3 regions of the Frankia sp. Mgl5 genome follow, and region 3 is predicted to be linked to each of the others. Evidence: predicted binding sites of a transcription regulator. Region 3 holds the regulator's gene; each other region holds the start of a gene.

Region 1 (4,372 bases), on a different contig from region 3:
CGTGGCGCGCGAGGAGTGCGCCGACGACGGCCGCGGTGCCCTCGTCGTGCTCACGGAGCGTGGCCGCGCCATGATCGAACAGGCCGCTCCCGCTCATGTTGCTTTCGTCCGTGAGCATGTGTTCGACATGCTCACGGAAGCCCAGGTCGACGCCCTCGACGCGATCGCCACGTCAGTACTGGCCCGGCTCGCCGCGGACGACCACCCGTCGTCCGCCTGATTCGCCACCCGTGCCCCGGGATTTGTCGTCAAGATCATGAGGTCTCGGGCTCGAGATAGGGCGGCGGGGTAACCGTGATCCTTCTGCCCAGTGTCGTGGTCCACTCGAAGACACCCTCACGTGGCTGGCTGATCTGCCAGCCACCGCGATGGCGCATGCGGTGATGTCGCCGACACAGAAGGCCCAGATTGTCCAGCGCTGTCCGGCCGCCCACGGCGTCGGGGACGGTGTGGTCGAGCTCGCAGTGGATCGCGCGCCGGGCGCACCCGGGCATGCGGCAGGTGCGGTCGCGGGCGCGCACGTGACGTACCTGCGCCGGGGTGGGGTGCCGGCGGTCGGAGACGTCGAGGAGGACGCCGCGCTGGTCGGTCAGGAGCCGCCGCCAGGTCGACCCTGGCCGAGCGGCCATCTCGCGGGCGACAGCTCCGGGGATGGTGCCGACACCTGGGATCTCACCGGGCTCCGACGACATGCCGAGCAGTGTGGTCACGGGCACGACCACCTGGACTTCGCAGGAGAACGGCCGGCCGTGCTCAGCTCGTCCGGTGAGCAGGTCGACGACGACGTCGGCCCGGATCTGGTCCGTCGTCCGTTCGTCGTGGGTATCCCGGGCGGCGACGATCTCGCGGGTCACCTGGTCGACTCGCCGGTAGCAGGCGTCTGCATCCTCCGCCGGGAGCAACGCGGACAGCGTGCTGCTGCCCTCCTCGCCGGGACGAACCCAGACCCGTCGCGCGGCTCTTCGTGAACGGGCCCGCTCCGCCGAGCCGTCGGGGTCGATCCGCTGGACCGTGCGTCGGCACGCATCGGCGAAGGCTCCCTGAGTGGGACGTGGCCCGCCTTCCAGCACGCGGCTCTCCACGGCGGCCGCCAGTTCGTCGTTCAACGGGCGAACGGCGCGTTCCAGGGATCTCAACCGAGATAGATCGATTGCCCCGTTTTTCAGTGCCGCCAACGTGTGGGGGAGCCGATCCGTGATCGTGCGCGCGTAGGTCATGTCCCGCGCCACCGAGGTGGCGGAGGCGCCGACCTCGATCGCCACGTCCTCCGGGGCGAGCTCGTCAAAAGTCCCGGTCGCCGACTCGCGCGGCGGATTCATATGAGTGATGGCCGATAGATCCTCCATCATTCCTGCCTGAAGCCAGCCGAGCACCTTTAACTTGGTGCGATACCTGTCGACACGATGACGGAATCGCCGCAAGAAGGGCGTGGCCTGATCCAGGTCGCTCCTCGCGGTTCCGGCGCCGGTTGCCGCGATTGCCTCGGCCAGGATCGCGTGGAGTGCGCCCACCAGGTCGAACGAGACGTCTGATCGCTGCGGTTCGGAATCCATACCCGCTGCCGTCGACGCCCGGGCCATGGAGCTGTCGAACTGATCCATCAGGTTCACCGCCCACCGTCAGCAAAATTCTTCGAACATGCGTTCGATCCTAGGGTAGGGTCGGCTCTGCTGGCAAGGGTTCGGGCGAGTCGCCCCGAGGGTGACCTGATCTGTAGGTGGGTCGTTTCGTGGGTGAACGGAAATAAGTAGATGAATTATATGGATAGCAAAGACGGGCAAATTCTTTTGCTTCTTCAGTGGCTAACGATCATTCTTGTTGGTGGCTGCACGGGAAACGTTCTCCGTCGCGGTGTGTGGTGCGGCCTGTCCGACCGCCTCGGGTCGGAGCCCGACGCCGACCGCACGGGCGAGCACGCGCTGGGCGGCCGGTATCCGGGCGAGGAGCCGGACCGGCATGGGCGCCGTGACCGGCTTGTCGCCGGCCTCCAGCACCGGGCGCAGCAACCCTCGTTGGGCGACCCGCTGCGCAAGCTGGGTGAGGATGGTCGGTGGCGTGCGGCGACGCTGTACCGCGGCCAGGCACCCGGGCGGTGGTGCGGTTCCGGTGCCCCGGCCGGCGAGCAGGGGCGCACGGAGGATACGTGCCGCGGCGACCGCGTCCTGGATCGCCAGATTGATCCCGACCCCGCCGATCGGCGACATCGCGTGGGCTAACGGTACACCAGCATGGGGGTTGGGCGGTAGTGTTCGAACCATGCAGGAGACGGACACGGCGGACGCCTACGCGCGGCTCAGCAAGAACCCGACCGGTCGCAAGGAGTCGTGCGAGAGGCAGCTCCGGGAGATCGGGCAGGCTGCGGCCCGGAACGGGCACAGGATCACCTATCGGGCGAAGGATGACAACTTCTCCGCGTGGAAGCGGAACGTCAAGCGTCCGGGCTGGGAGGCGATCCTTCAGCGGATCGATGCCGGGTTGTGCAGGGTGCTCTATATCTACAGCTATGACCGGATGATGAGGCAGCCCAGGGACTTGGAGGAGCTGATCGACCGTGCGGAGCGGCGAGGGCTGATCGTGGTGACGGCTGCCGGTGCGGCCCGGGATCTGTCGAACTACAGCGATAGGCATTACTTGCGGGGGGAGATCGCGGCGGCGGTGCACTACTCGGACGCGAACTCCGCGAAGAGTAAGTCTGCTCATCGTGAGCTGGCGGAGGCTGGGCATCCGCATGCGGGCGGGTATCGCCCTTTTGGTTTTCGGCTGGTGTCGGGGCGGATGATGCCGGATCCGGATGATCCGGGGGAGATGATCCCGGCGCCTGCGACGTATGTGGTTGATCTCGCTGAGGCGGAATCGGTGCGGATGATCTACGGCGAGTTTTTGGCTGGAGTCAGCCCGGGGCGGATCGCCGAGCGGCTGCATGCGGCCGGGGTGTCGACGGTGACGGGTGTTGCGTGGACCTCGCGGGCGGTGAAGAAGCTGCTTCAGTCGGGGGCGCCGGCCGGGTTGCGGTTGCATCACGGTGTGGTGGCGGCGGTGGGGACGTGGGAGCCGATCGTGCCGCGGGGGCAGTGGGAGGAGGCGCAGCGGATGTTGGCGGAGCGGGCGGCGCCGTCGCCTGCTGCGAAGCATGAGTACCTGCTGACGGGGCTGGTGTTCTGTGGGCGGGAGGGGTGCGGGAAGCCGATGAGGACGATGTCGGGTGGGGTGAAGGGCTATCCGAGTTATTCGTGTTCGGCTCGTCAGGGGTATTTCGGGTGTGGGCGGGTGGATGCGTCGTCCGCGCGGGTGGATCTTCATGTGTCGAGGCGGTTGGCGACGGTTGTGGATGATCCGGATTCGGCTCGGCCGGGTGAGGGTCGGGAGTTGCAGGTGGCGGCGGCTGTCGCGGCGCGGGATGCGGCGAAGCGGCAGCTGGAGGAGATCGCTGAGGACTACGGCGAGGAGCGGATCACCCGGGTGGAGCGGGATGCGGCTCGGCGGCGGCCTGCGGAGCGGTTGGAGGCTGCGGAGAGGGTGTTGGCGGAGCGCCGTCCGGATCTGAGTCTGATCACGCAGGGGAAGCGCTGGGTGGACATGGATTTCCCGCATAGGCGGGCGGTGGCGCGGGCGTGTGTGGAGCGGGTGGTGGTGGCGCCGTTGGCGGCGCCGAATGGTGGTAAGTGGGATGCGTCGAGGGTCCACGTCGACTGGCGGTGAGTGGGCTGGTTGCCTGCGGCTGTTGGGCTCTCGCTAGCCTGGCCCCCTCACAAGGGGGGTACAGGTGGAGGAGAAGGAACACCAGGAACGGCGGGGGGTTGCTTCGGCGGGCGCGGTGGTGGCTTTGGCTCTCGGCGGGATGTTCGCGTTGGGGGCCGTTCTGTCGCCGGATGACGACATCGCAGCCGCGCAGCCTGGGCTGACGGCGACATCGGCGAGTGTGGCCGCCCCAAGGTTTACCTCGCCGAGCCCGGATGCTGCCGCGAGCACTGCGGCCGTGGCAACGACATCGACGGCCTACAGGGCTGCCGTGAGAGATGGCATCGCGGACCCGGACGCCAACGACATCGCCCGTTACTCCCGTCTCCTGGCGGACGGGGTGGAAGCCTGCGGAGAGCCGGAAAGTCAGGTACTCAGAGAGGTTGAGGCCGCCCAGACGATGTTGGCGCACAAGGGCATCAGGCAGAGCAGGGCCACGATCCTCGGTCAGCTGCAGGGCATGGGTGAGTTCGGTGTTGACTGTCTGACGCTCCTCGCCGTGTATGTGACCGGCATGGGCGGGACCTAGAGCGTCTACCTCCCAGCCGGGTTGCCCTCGTCTCGCCACCCGGGCCGATTCGTGTCCAGCCAGCGCTCGACGTCCGCGCGCAGCCACAGGCGGACTCGGCCGTCC
Region 2 (4,372 bases), on a different contig from region 3:
CGACCCCCGACCCGGGATGTCAGACGTCCTGGAGGGCCGGCCCGCGTTGCGGTGCGGCCGCCGCGCTCAGAACAGCCTCGACCGGGTTACCGAGCGCGGTGTCGGCCACCGCGGAAGCCGTTGGGTCGTTCGACGTCGCGGTGCCTACCGCCGTGCCGGTGCCTACTGCTGTGCTGGTGGCGAGCGCTGTGCTGGTGGCGAGCGCTGTGTCAGTGCCTCCTGCTGTGCCGGCGTCGCCCGCTGTGTCCGGGGGGAGTGCCGTGCCGGTGGTGAGCGCCGTGCCGGTGCCCGTGGCGAGTGCCGGGCCGCCGGCTGGCGCGGCCGGCGGCCGGGCCGCCGCCGGGACCGCCTGGGCGCGCGCCGCTTGGCCGCGCAGGGACGCCGCCGCGAAGGCGGATCCCGCCAGCGCCGCCGCGCCGGCCATCGCCAGGCCGGCCCGCGCACCGAACGTCTCGGACACCCAGCCCGCGATCGGGCCACCGACCGGGGTCGAGCCGAGGAACGCCACCGACCACAGGGCCATCACCCGGCCACGCATCTCCGGTGCCGCGGAGAGCTGCACGGTCGCGTTGCCGGTGGAGATGAAGGCGACGCTCGCCGCGCCGACCACCACGAGCGCGGCGACCTCCAGCGCCAGCACCGGTGCCGCGGCTGCCACCAGGGTGACCACGCCGAACACCCCGGAGGTGACCGCCAGAGCCGGGACCCCCACCCGCCGGTGCCGGGCGACGACCAGGCCACCGGCCACGGCCCCCGCACCCATCGCGCCGGTGAGAAGGCTGTACGTCGCGGCCGACCCGCCAAAGGTCTCACGTGCCACGAGCGGCAGCACGACCTGGAACTCGTAGGACAACGCTCCGATCACGGCCATCATGAGCAGCGGGATCCGCAGGCTCGGCGTCCGCATCGCGTAGGCGAGCCCGGAGCGCACCTGCCCCGGTGCCCGCGGCACGGGATGCCGGCGTACCAGCGCCGCGGTGTCGATCCGCTGGAGCGCGATGACCACGGCGACGAACGAGGCGCCGTTCAGCAGGAAACAGCCGCTGGTGCCGACCAGGCTGATGAGGATGCCGGCGATGCCGGGCCCGACGACCCGGGCCGCGTTCATGGTCACCGAGTTCAGCGTGACGGCGTTGGGCAGGAACTCCGATCCCACCATCTCCTGGACGAAGCTCTGCCGCGCAGGGTTGTCCACCGCGCTGGTCATCCCGATCGCCGCGGCGACGGCGGCGACCATCCACAGGCGTGCCGTGCCCGTCAGGTCCAGGATGCCGAGCAGGACGGCGAGGGAACCGAGAATGATCTGAGTGGTGATCAGGAGCCTGCGGGTGTTCGAGCGGTCGGCGATCAGCCCGCCGTAGGCGCCGAACAGCAGCACGGGCAGGAACTGGGCCGCGGTGACGAGCCCGAGTTCGGTGCCGGACGCGCCGAGCGACAGCACCAGCCAGCCCAGGGCGATCATCTGCATCCAGGTCCCGCACAGCGAGACCACCTGACCGCCGAGGAAGAGGCGGAAGTTCGGCACCTGAAGGGCGGCGAAGGTGCCGGTGGACGATGGCACCCGCGTGCCCGCCTCTTCCGTGCCTCCTGCGCTCGTCCTCGACGTGACCTGGTCCGAACGACTCATGCGGTGCACCTCCCAGGTCCACAACATGCCCCGGCCGATATTTATTTCGCGCAGCTAAGTATTTCGCGCGGGCGGGCGGGAGTGAGGGTGGAGCCGGGCGGCTCGGGGCTGCGGATCGGTCACGTATCCGGACCGCGGCTTGGTGGCTGGGTGACGATGCCCTAGTATTCGAACATGTGTTCGACGATCTCGGTGTGGCCGGGTGGGCAGGCGCTGCCCGCGGGCGGGGCAGGGGCCGCCGGTAGGGCAGACCCCGTCGGTAGGGCAGACCCCGTCGGCAGGGCCTGCGAGGTGGCGGGCGCGTGGGGTGGCACCGCACACGGGGCGTCCAGTGAGTGGAGTGTGGGTGTCGGACAGGAGGCGGCCGTGAAGGATCTCGACGCGCAGGTGGCCCGGCTGGCGGCCGTGGATCCCGGCGAGGTGCCGGACGCCGAGCTCGCCCTGCTGGTGACGGACGTGCGCCGGCTCGTCGACGCCACCGACGCCTGCTGGGTCCGCCTGCTCGCGGAGTTCGACCGGCGCGAGCTGTGGAACCTCGACGGTGCCCGGTCGGCGGCCGCCTGGCTGCGCCGGGAGTGCAGGCTTGTCCACCCCACGACGACCTCGGCGCTTACGGTGGCGCGCGCGCTGCGATCCCTGCCGGTGACCGCGGAGGCCTTCCGGACGGGCACGATCAGCTTCGACCACGTCCGCGCCATCGCCCCCGCGCTGGAGGCCGCGCGCGGCGAGCTCGCGCGCAGCGCCGACCCGATCTTCGCCCGCGCGGCCCTGTGGATGAACCGCCGTCAGATGGGCAACGTCGTTCGGACGTGGATCCGCCTGGCTGAGTCGGAGAGCCCACGTCCCCCGGGCGGGTCTGAGCCCCCTGGGTCGTGACGGCCCACTGCGCCGGGCGGGTCCGGTGGGCCGCGACGGCGTCCGGTGGCGAGGCCCGGGAGCACGGGCCGGAGGGCGCAGCCCCGAGATGAGACGTGGCGGCCGGGGGAGTCCAGGGACTCGCCCGGCCGCCACGTCTCGAAGACCAGCGCCGCTGAAGACCAGCGCCGCTGAAGACCAGCGCCGCTGAAGACCAGCGCCGTCGAGGGCCAGCGCCCCGGCCGGCGGGCCGGGTGGAGCGGGAGGAACTCTACAGAGGGATGTTGCCGTGAACGTTCTTGTCCACCCGGGCCTCGGCGATCGCGTCGGCGAGCGCGGCCGCGACCGCCCCGCGGGTCGTCCCGGGTGTGACGACCGCGTCCACCACGCCCAGCTCCACCGCGCGGTCGATCCCGCCGACGGTGCGGATGTGCTCCTCGGCCAGCTCGGCCATCACGTCCGGGCGGCGCTGGGCGGGCACCTCGGCCAGCTGCCGGCGGTGCAGGATGCCGACCGCGGCCTCCGCCCCCATGACCGCGAGCTGCGCGGTCGGCCACGCGTAGACCGCGGTCGCGCCCAGGCAGCGGGCGTTCATCGCGATGTACGCGCCGCCGTAGGCCTTGCGGGTGACGACGGTGACCCGGGGCACGGTGCACTCGGAGAAGGCGTAGAGCAGTTTCGCGCCGCGCCGGACCACACCCTCCCACTCCTGACCCACGCCGGGCAGGTAGCCGGGGACGTCGACGAGCACCACGAGCGGGATCCCGAACGAGTCGCACATCCGCACGAACCGCGAGGCCTTCTCCGCCGAGAGCGCGTCGAGGCAGCCACCGCGGCGCAGCGGGTTGTTCGCCACCACGCCGACCGTCCGCCCGCCGAGGCGGCCGAGGGCCGTGACGATGTTGCGCGCCCACTTGGGGTGCAGCTCGACGACCTCGTCGTCGAGCAGGCCGGCGACGAGCGGCCGCACGTCGTAGGCGCGGCGGGGGTTCTCCGGCAGCAGATCGCCGAGCTCACGCTCGGCGACGTGGCCGATGGAGCCCTGGTCGGCCAGCAGCGCGGTGATCGCGCGGGTCCGGTCGAACGCGGCGTCGTCGGTGTCGCAGGCGAGGTGGACGACTCCGCTGCGGGTCGAGTGGACCTCGGGGCCACCGAGGCTGTCGGCCGTGCACTCCTCGCCGGTCACCGAGCGGACGACGTCCGGGCCGGTGACGAAGACCTTCGCGTCGGGCCCGGTGATGACCAGGTCGGTGAGCGCCGGGCCGTAGGCGGCGCCGCCGGCCGCGGCCCCGAGGACCAGCGAGATCTGTGGCACCCGTCCCGAGGCACGGACCGTCGCCGCGAACACCCGGCCGACGCCGTCGAGCGAGGCCACACCCTCCTGCAGGCGGGCGCCCCCGGAGTGCCAGATACCGATCACGGGGCAGCTCATCCGGACGGCCGACTCGATCGCGTGCACGATGCGCGCGCAGCCGTCCCGGCCCATCGCGCCGCCCTGGACCGTGGGGTCGGTGGCGAAGGCGACGACCTCGTTGCCGTCGACGAGGCCCTGGCCGGCCACGACACCCGAACCGTCGGCGGAGGCGAACAGCGAGAGCGTGTCCGGGTCGAAGAAGCGGCTCAGTCGCGAGACGGGGGTTCGGGAATCGGTGCGGTCGATGGTGGACAGACTCACCGTAGGTCTCCTTGGTTGAGCGGTATCAGCCTGCTCCTGCGCAGATGGCGGCCCCGGTGCGGCCACCGTGAGGTATTTCCTGGCCGGGGCTTGGATCCCGGCGAACCGTCCCGGCGCCCCCGGGCGTGCCGCCGCCGTGGCGGGCGGCACGGTCTTCCCTCGGGGCGCCGGGCGTGCGTCCTACACCGTGAACGCGAGACAGACGTCGTGCCCAC
Region 3 (4,372 bases):
TCTTCGACGAGGAGGGCGACGGGCTCGACCTGGAGGACCGTGGCGCGCTGCGCCGTGTCCCGGGCCTCACCACCGAGCTCGAGGACATCACCGAGGTCGAGTACCGCCAGCTCCGGCTGGAACAGGTCGTTCTGATCGGGGTGTGGACGTCGGGCTCGCAGGTCGAGGCCGAGGCTTCCATGACGGAGCTGGCCGCGCTCGCCACCACCGCCGGCTCGGTCGTGCTCGACGCGCTCGTGCAGCGCCGGGACAGGCCCGACGCAGCGACCTTCGTGGGCTCCGGCAAGGCCAAGGAGCTCGCCGAGATCGTACTGGCGACCGGCGCGGACACGGTGATCTGCGACGGCGAGCTGACCCCCGGCCAGCTGCGCCAGCTCGAGGAGGTCGTCAAGGTCAAGGTGATCGACCGGACGGCGCTGATCCTCGACATCTTCGCTCAGCACGCGACGTCGCGCGAGGGCAAGGCGCAGGTCGAGCTCGCCCAGCTGCAGTACATGCTGCCGAGGCTGCGCGGCTGGGGTGAGTCGATGTCCCGGCAGGCCGCCAGCGGCGGCCGGGCGCCGATCGGTACCCGTGGCCCCGGTGAGACGAAGATCGAGACGGACCGTCGCCGGCTGCGCGCGCGCATCACCAAGCTGCGCCGAGAGCTCACCGGGATGGCCACCGTCCGGGCGACCAAGAGGTCGTCGCGCCGCCGCGGTGCCGTTCCCGCCGTCGCGATCGCCGGCTACACCAACGCCGGCAAGTCGTCGCTGCTCAACCGACTGACCGGGGCGGGCGTACTGGTCGAGGACGCGCTGTTCGCGACCCTCGACCCGACGGTGCGCCGGGCCACGCTGCCCGACGGCCGGATCTTCACCCTGGCCGACACGGTCGGCTTCGTGCGCCACCTGCCGCACCAGATCGTCGAGGCGTTCCGTTCGACGCTCGAGGAGGTGGTGGACGCCGACCTCGTCCTGCACGTCGTCGACGGTTCGGCCCCGGACCCGATGGGGCAGATCTCGGCCGTGCGCGAGGTGCTCGCCGAGATCGACGCGGCCGGGGTGCCCGAGCTCATCGTGGTCAACAAGGTGGACGCGGTCGACCCGACCACGCTCGCCGTCCTGCGCCAGGCGGTGCCGGACGCCATCTTTGTCTCGGCGCGGTCCGGGGCGGGGCTGCAGGAGCTGGTGGAGGCGCTCTCGGCGCGGATACCGCACCCGGAGGTCGAGATGTCCCTGCTGGTGCCCTACACCCGGGGCGATCTCGTCTCCCGCATCCACCAGATCGGCGAGGTGCTCCGAGTCGAGCACACCGGCAAGGGCACCGAGGTCGCCGCGCGCGTGCCCGTGGGCCTGGCCGCCGAGCTGGAGCCGTTCCGCGCCTGACGACCCTGCCTGAACACCAGCCCCGACGGAACACCGCGAGCTGAACACCGCACCGGTCAGACGCCTGACGTCTGACCGGTGCCCGGCCTGCCCGGTGCCGGCCGCGTGCCGGGGATCAGACCCGGCGCATCACCGCCACGATGCGGCCGAGGATGGTCGCGTCCTCGGCCGGGATGTCGGAGAAGGCCGGGTTCTCCGGCGCCAGCCACACCCGGCCGTCGCGCTGCCGGAACCGCTTGACCGTGGCCTCTCCATCGATCATCGCCGCGACGATCTCGCCGTTGTCCGCCACCGGCTGCTGCCGGACGACGACGAAGTCGCCGTCACAGATGGCGGCATTGATCATCGATTGGCCGACCACCTTGAGCAGGAACAGAGTTCCCTCGCCGACGATCTCCTTCGGCAGTGGGTAGACGTCCTCGATCGCCTGCTCGGCGAGGATCGGCCCACCGGCCGCGATCCGCCCCACCAGGGGGACGTAGGTGGGCGTGCCGGCCTCCAGCGCCGTTGTCTCGGCGGGTGCGCCGGCCGCCGCCGCGGCACCCGCGCGGGAACGCCCGCCGGCCTTCGCGCCGCCGATCGGAAGCACCTCCATCGCCCGCGGCCGGTTCGGGTCGCGCCGGAGGAACCCCTTCTCCTGCAGCACCTTGAGCTGGTGCGCGACGCTGCTGGTGCTGGTCAGGCCGACAGCCTCGCCGATCTCCCGGACGCTCGGCGGGTATCCGCGCCGCTCCACCGCGGACCGGATGACCTCGAGCACCTTCTTCTGCCGCTGCGTCAGGCCCGAGGCGTCCGCGGGGCTGTCGGGAAAATCCCGGACGTTGCCACGGGTGTCACCTCGGCGGGTACCCCGTTCCTGGCTGGTCATCGCCTACCGCTCTCCTGTCGATGCTTACGCGCGGCGGATGGTGCCACCGGCGGCTGCCAAGGACCGGGTGGTCGACGGCCCGGCTCCGCCAACACCCACCCGGTCGTTCCAATGCTTTGTCCGATTAGTAACTTTTGATCGGTTCGGCTGATCGGTTTGGCGGGGTCCTTCGTGCTCGGTTCATCTCGCACGATCGTCCACAACTGATCGTCCTTGACGGTAGTCGGCCGGTCGCCGAATCTCAAACGTCTGTTCGAGCGTGTCGGGGGAAGTGTGCGTGGTGGCCGTGTAAGAATCGCTCAGGCGTTCGATCGAACAAGTGTTCGTGCCTGGGAGGTTGGCATGACCGACGGTGGCGGTGCGGCCGGTGGGAATGCGTCAGTTCGGCGGGGTCACCCGGTGTCCCGCAGCTGCGCGCTGCGGCAGGGTGCGCAGGTCGCGACGGGTGCGCGGGGGGCACGTGGCGTGCGTGGAGCCGCGGTGGGCGGAGTCGCCGTCCGTGGCCGCGGGGTGCGGGGGGTGGCGGTGCGCGGCATGGGCCGCGTGCCGGTAGGGCGCCCGGTTCGCTCTCGTGGCGCCCGATGTGGTCTCTCGGGGGCTGCTCCGGCTGCCACGGTGCCGCCTGCTGAGTCCAGGCGGGGCGGTGAGCGGCGATCCGGGGCGTCCGTCATCGAGATGCCCGGCATGTGGTGGCGTGAGGCAGCCGTCGGGTTGGCCGCGGCCGGGTCGGCCGCCACGGTGCCCGAGCCGCGTCCTGGGCCGAGCGGGCAGTCCCAGCCCCAGCGTCCCCGGCCTCAGCCCCACGCCCGGCCTGAGGCTCGACCTCGACCTCGACCTCGGGCCGGGTCCCGGTCGCGGGCCGGTGGGCGGGGGAGGTCGGGTGCGCGGCCGCCGCTGCGGCTGACCAGGCGCGGCCGCGTCGTCGTGGTGGCGCTGGCGAGCACGGTCCTCGGCCTTGTCTTCTCGTTGGTGCTGGTGACGGCGTCACAGGCGTTCACCGGCGTCCCGGTGAGCTACCGGACGCACGTCGTGCGGTCCGGGGAGACGCTCTGGGAGATCGCCCACGAGGCCGCCCCCGAGGCCGACACCCGCGACACCGTCCGCGGGCTCATGACCCTGAACGGCCTCGACACGGTGACGCTCACGCCCGGTCAGGAGCTCCGGCTCCCCTGACCCGGCTTTCCTGCTGCGGCCCCGATGCCCCGATGCCCCGGTGGCTCGATGCCCGATGGCTCGGCGGCCCGGCATGCCCGGCATGCCCGGTGCGTTCGGTGTGCCAGGTGTTGCGGCTGCCCCACCGAGGGCACGTCCGGCTGGTGTCACCGCCTGTCGTGGCCCCGGCGCGGGCTGGCGAGAACACACCTGAGGACCACATGCACCGGAGGGGTCGGTGTCGGATCTGTCGGGGGTGTGCGCTACGGTGGACACAACATCTTGTAGTTTCAGCACCGCAAGTCATCCACAGGTTGTTACACAGGTAATCCACAGGGCCTTGACCGTCTGTCCACGGGGCCGCCGGTCGAGGTGACGGAACCCAGTCGGACGCACCCCGCGGGCGGCAGTGTCAGCCTGCCCGGGGTGGAGGGGAGCGGACCATGCGGTGCCCTTTCTGCCGGCATCCCGACAGCCGTGTCGTCGACAGCAGGGAGGCCGAGGAAGGCGCCGCGATCCGGCGCCGGCGGTCGTGTCCGGCCTGTGGCCGTCGGTTCACGACCATGGAGGAGGCCTCCTTGCGGGTCCGTAAGCGCAGCGGGGCCACCGAGCCCTTCAGCCGCGCGAAGGTGATCGTGGGAGTGCGCAAGGCGTGCCAGGGCCGCCCCGTCCGGTCGGACGATCTGGCGCTGCTGGCGGAGCGGGTCGAGGAGACGGTGCGCTCCTCGGGCTCCGCGGAGGTGGCCGCCGAGGATGTCGGCCGAGCGATCCTCGGCCCCCTCCGAGAGTTGGACGAGGTGGCCTACCTCCGCTTCGCCTCCGTCTACCTGGCGTTCGAGTCGCTCGGCGACTTCGAGGCGGCGATCGCGGCCCTGCGTGCCGAGTCGGCTGGCGGCGGTGAGCCGCCCGTCGCCGGGAAGCCGACCGCGATGCCGGCGGCCACCGGGGCCTCGGCTGTCGTCGTTCCGGTGACCACGGGCCCACG

The links. Region 3 encodes LexA, which represses DNA repair genes until DNA is damaged. Its sites were predicted from a motif close to CGAACNNNNGTTCG; they were not measured.
Region 1: the regulator LexA is predicted to act here: its motif matches at 1,634-1,647, upstream of MXD62_RS13060 (HNH endonuclease signature motif containing protein).
Region 2: the regulator LexA is predicted to act here: its motif matches at 1,797-1,810, upstream of MXD62_RS27950 (DUF222 domain-containing protein).

The regions. Positions count from the first base shown of each region.
Region 1 is NZ_JALKFY010000609.1:55,936-60,307, forward strand. It holds gene MXD62_RS13055 (MarR family winged helix-turn-helix transcriptional regulator) at 1-220, shown strand, start outside; gene MXD62_RS13060 (HNH endonuclease signature motif containing protein) at 255-1,601, opposite strand; gene MXD62_RS13065 (hypothetical protein) at 1,803-2,204, opposite strand; gene MXD62_RS13070 (recombinase family protein) at 2,257-3,699, shown strand; gene MXD62_RS13075 (hypothetical protein) at 3,764-4,267, shown strand; gene MXD62_RS13080 (hypothetical protein) at 4,273-4,372, opposite strand, start outside.
Region 2 is NZ_JALKFY010000796.1:19,660-24,031, forward strand. It holds gene MXD62_RS27945 (MFS transporter) at 20-1,627, opposite strand; gene MXD62_RS27950 (DUF222 domain-containing protein) at 1,994-2,503, shown strand; gene MXD62_RS27955 (carboxyl transferase domain-containing protein) at 2,754-4,157, opposite strand; gene MXD62_RS27960 (beta-ketoacyl-ACP synthase II) at 4,338-4,372, opposite strand, start outside.
Region 3 is NZ_JALKFY010000614.1:58,640-63,011, forward strand. It holds gene hflX (GTPase HflX) at 1-1,367, shown strand, start outside; gene lexA (transcriptional repressor LexA) at 1,483-2,235, opposite strand; gene MXD62_RS14545 (LysM peptidoglycan-binding domain-containing protein) at 3,160-3,408, shown strand; gene nrdR (transcriptional regulator NrdR) at 3,831-4,372, shown strand, end outside.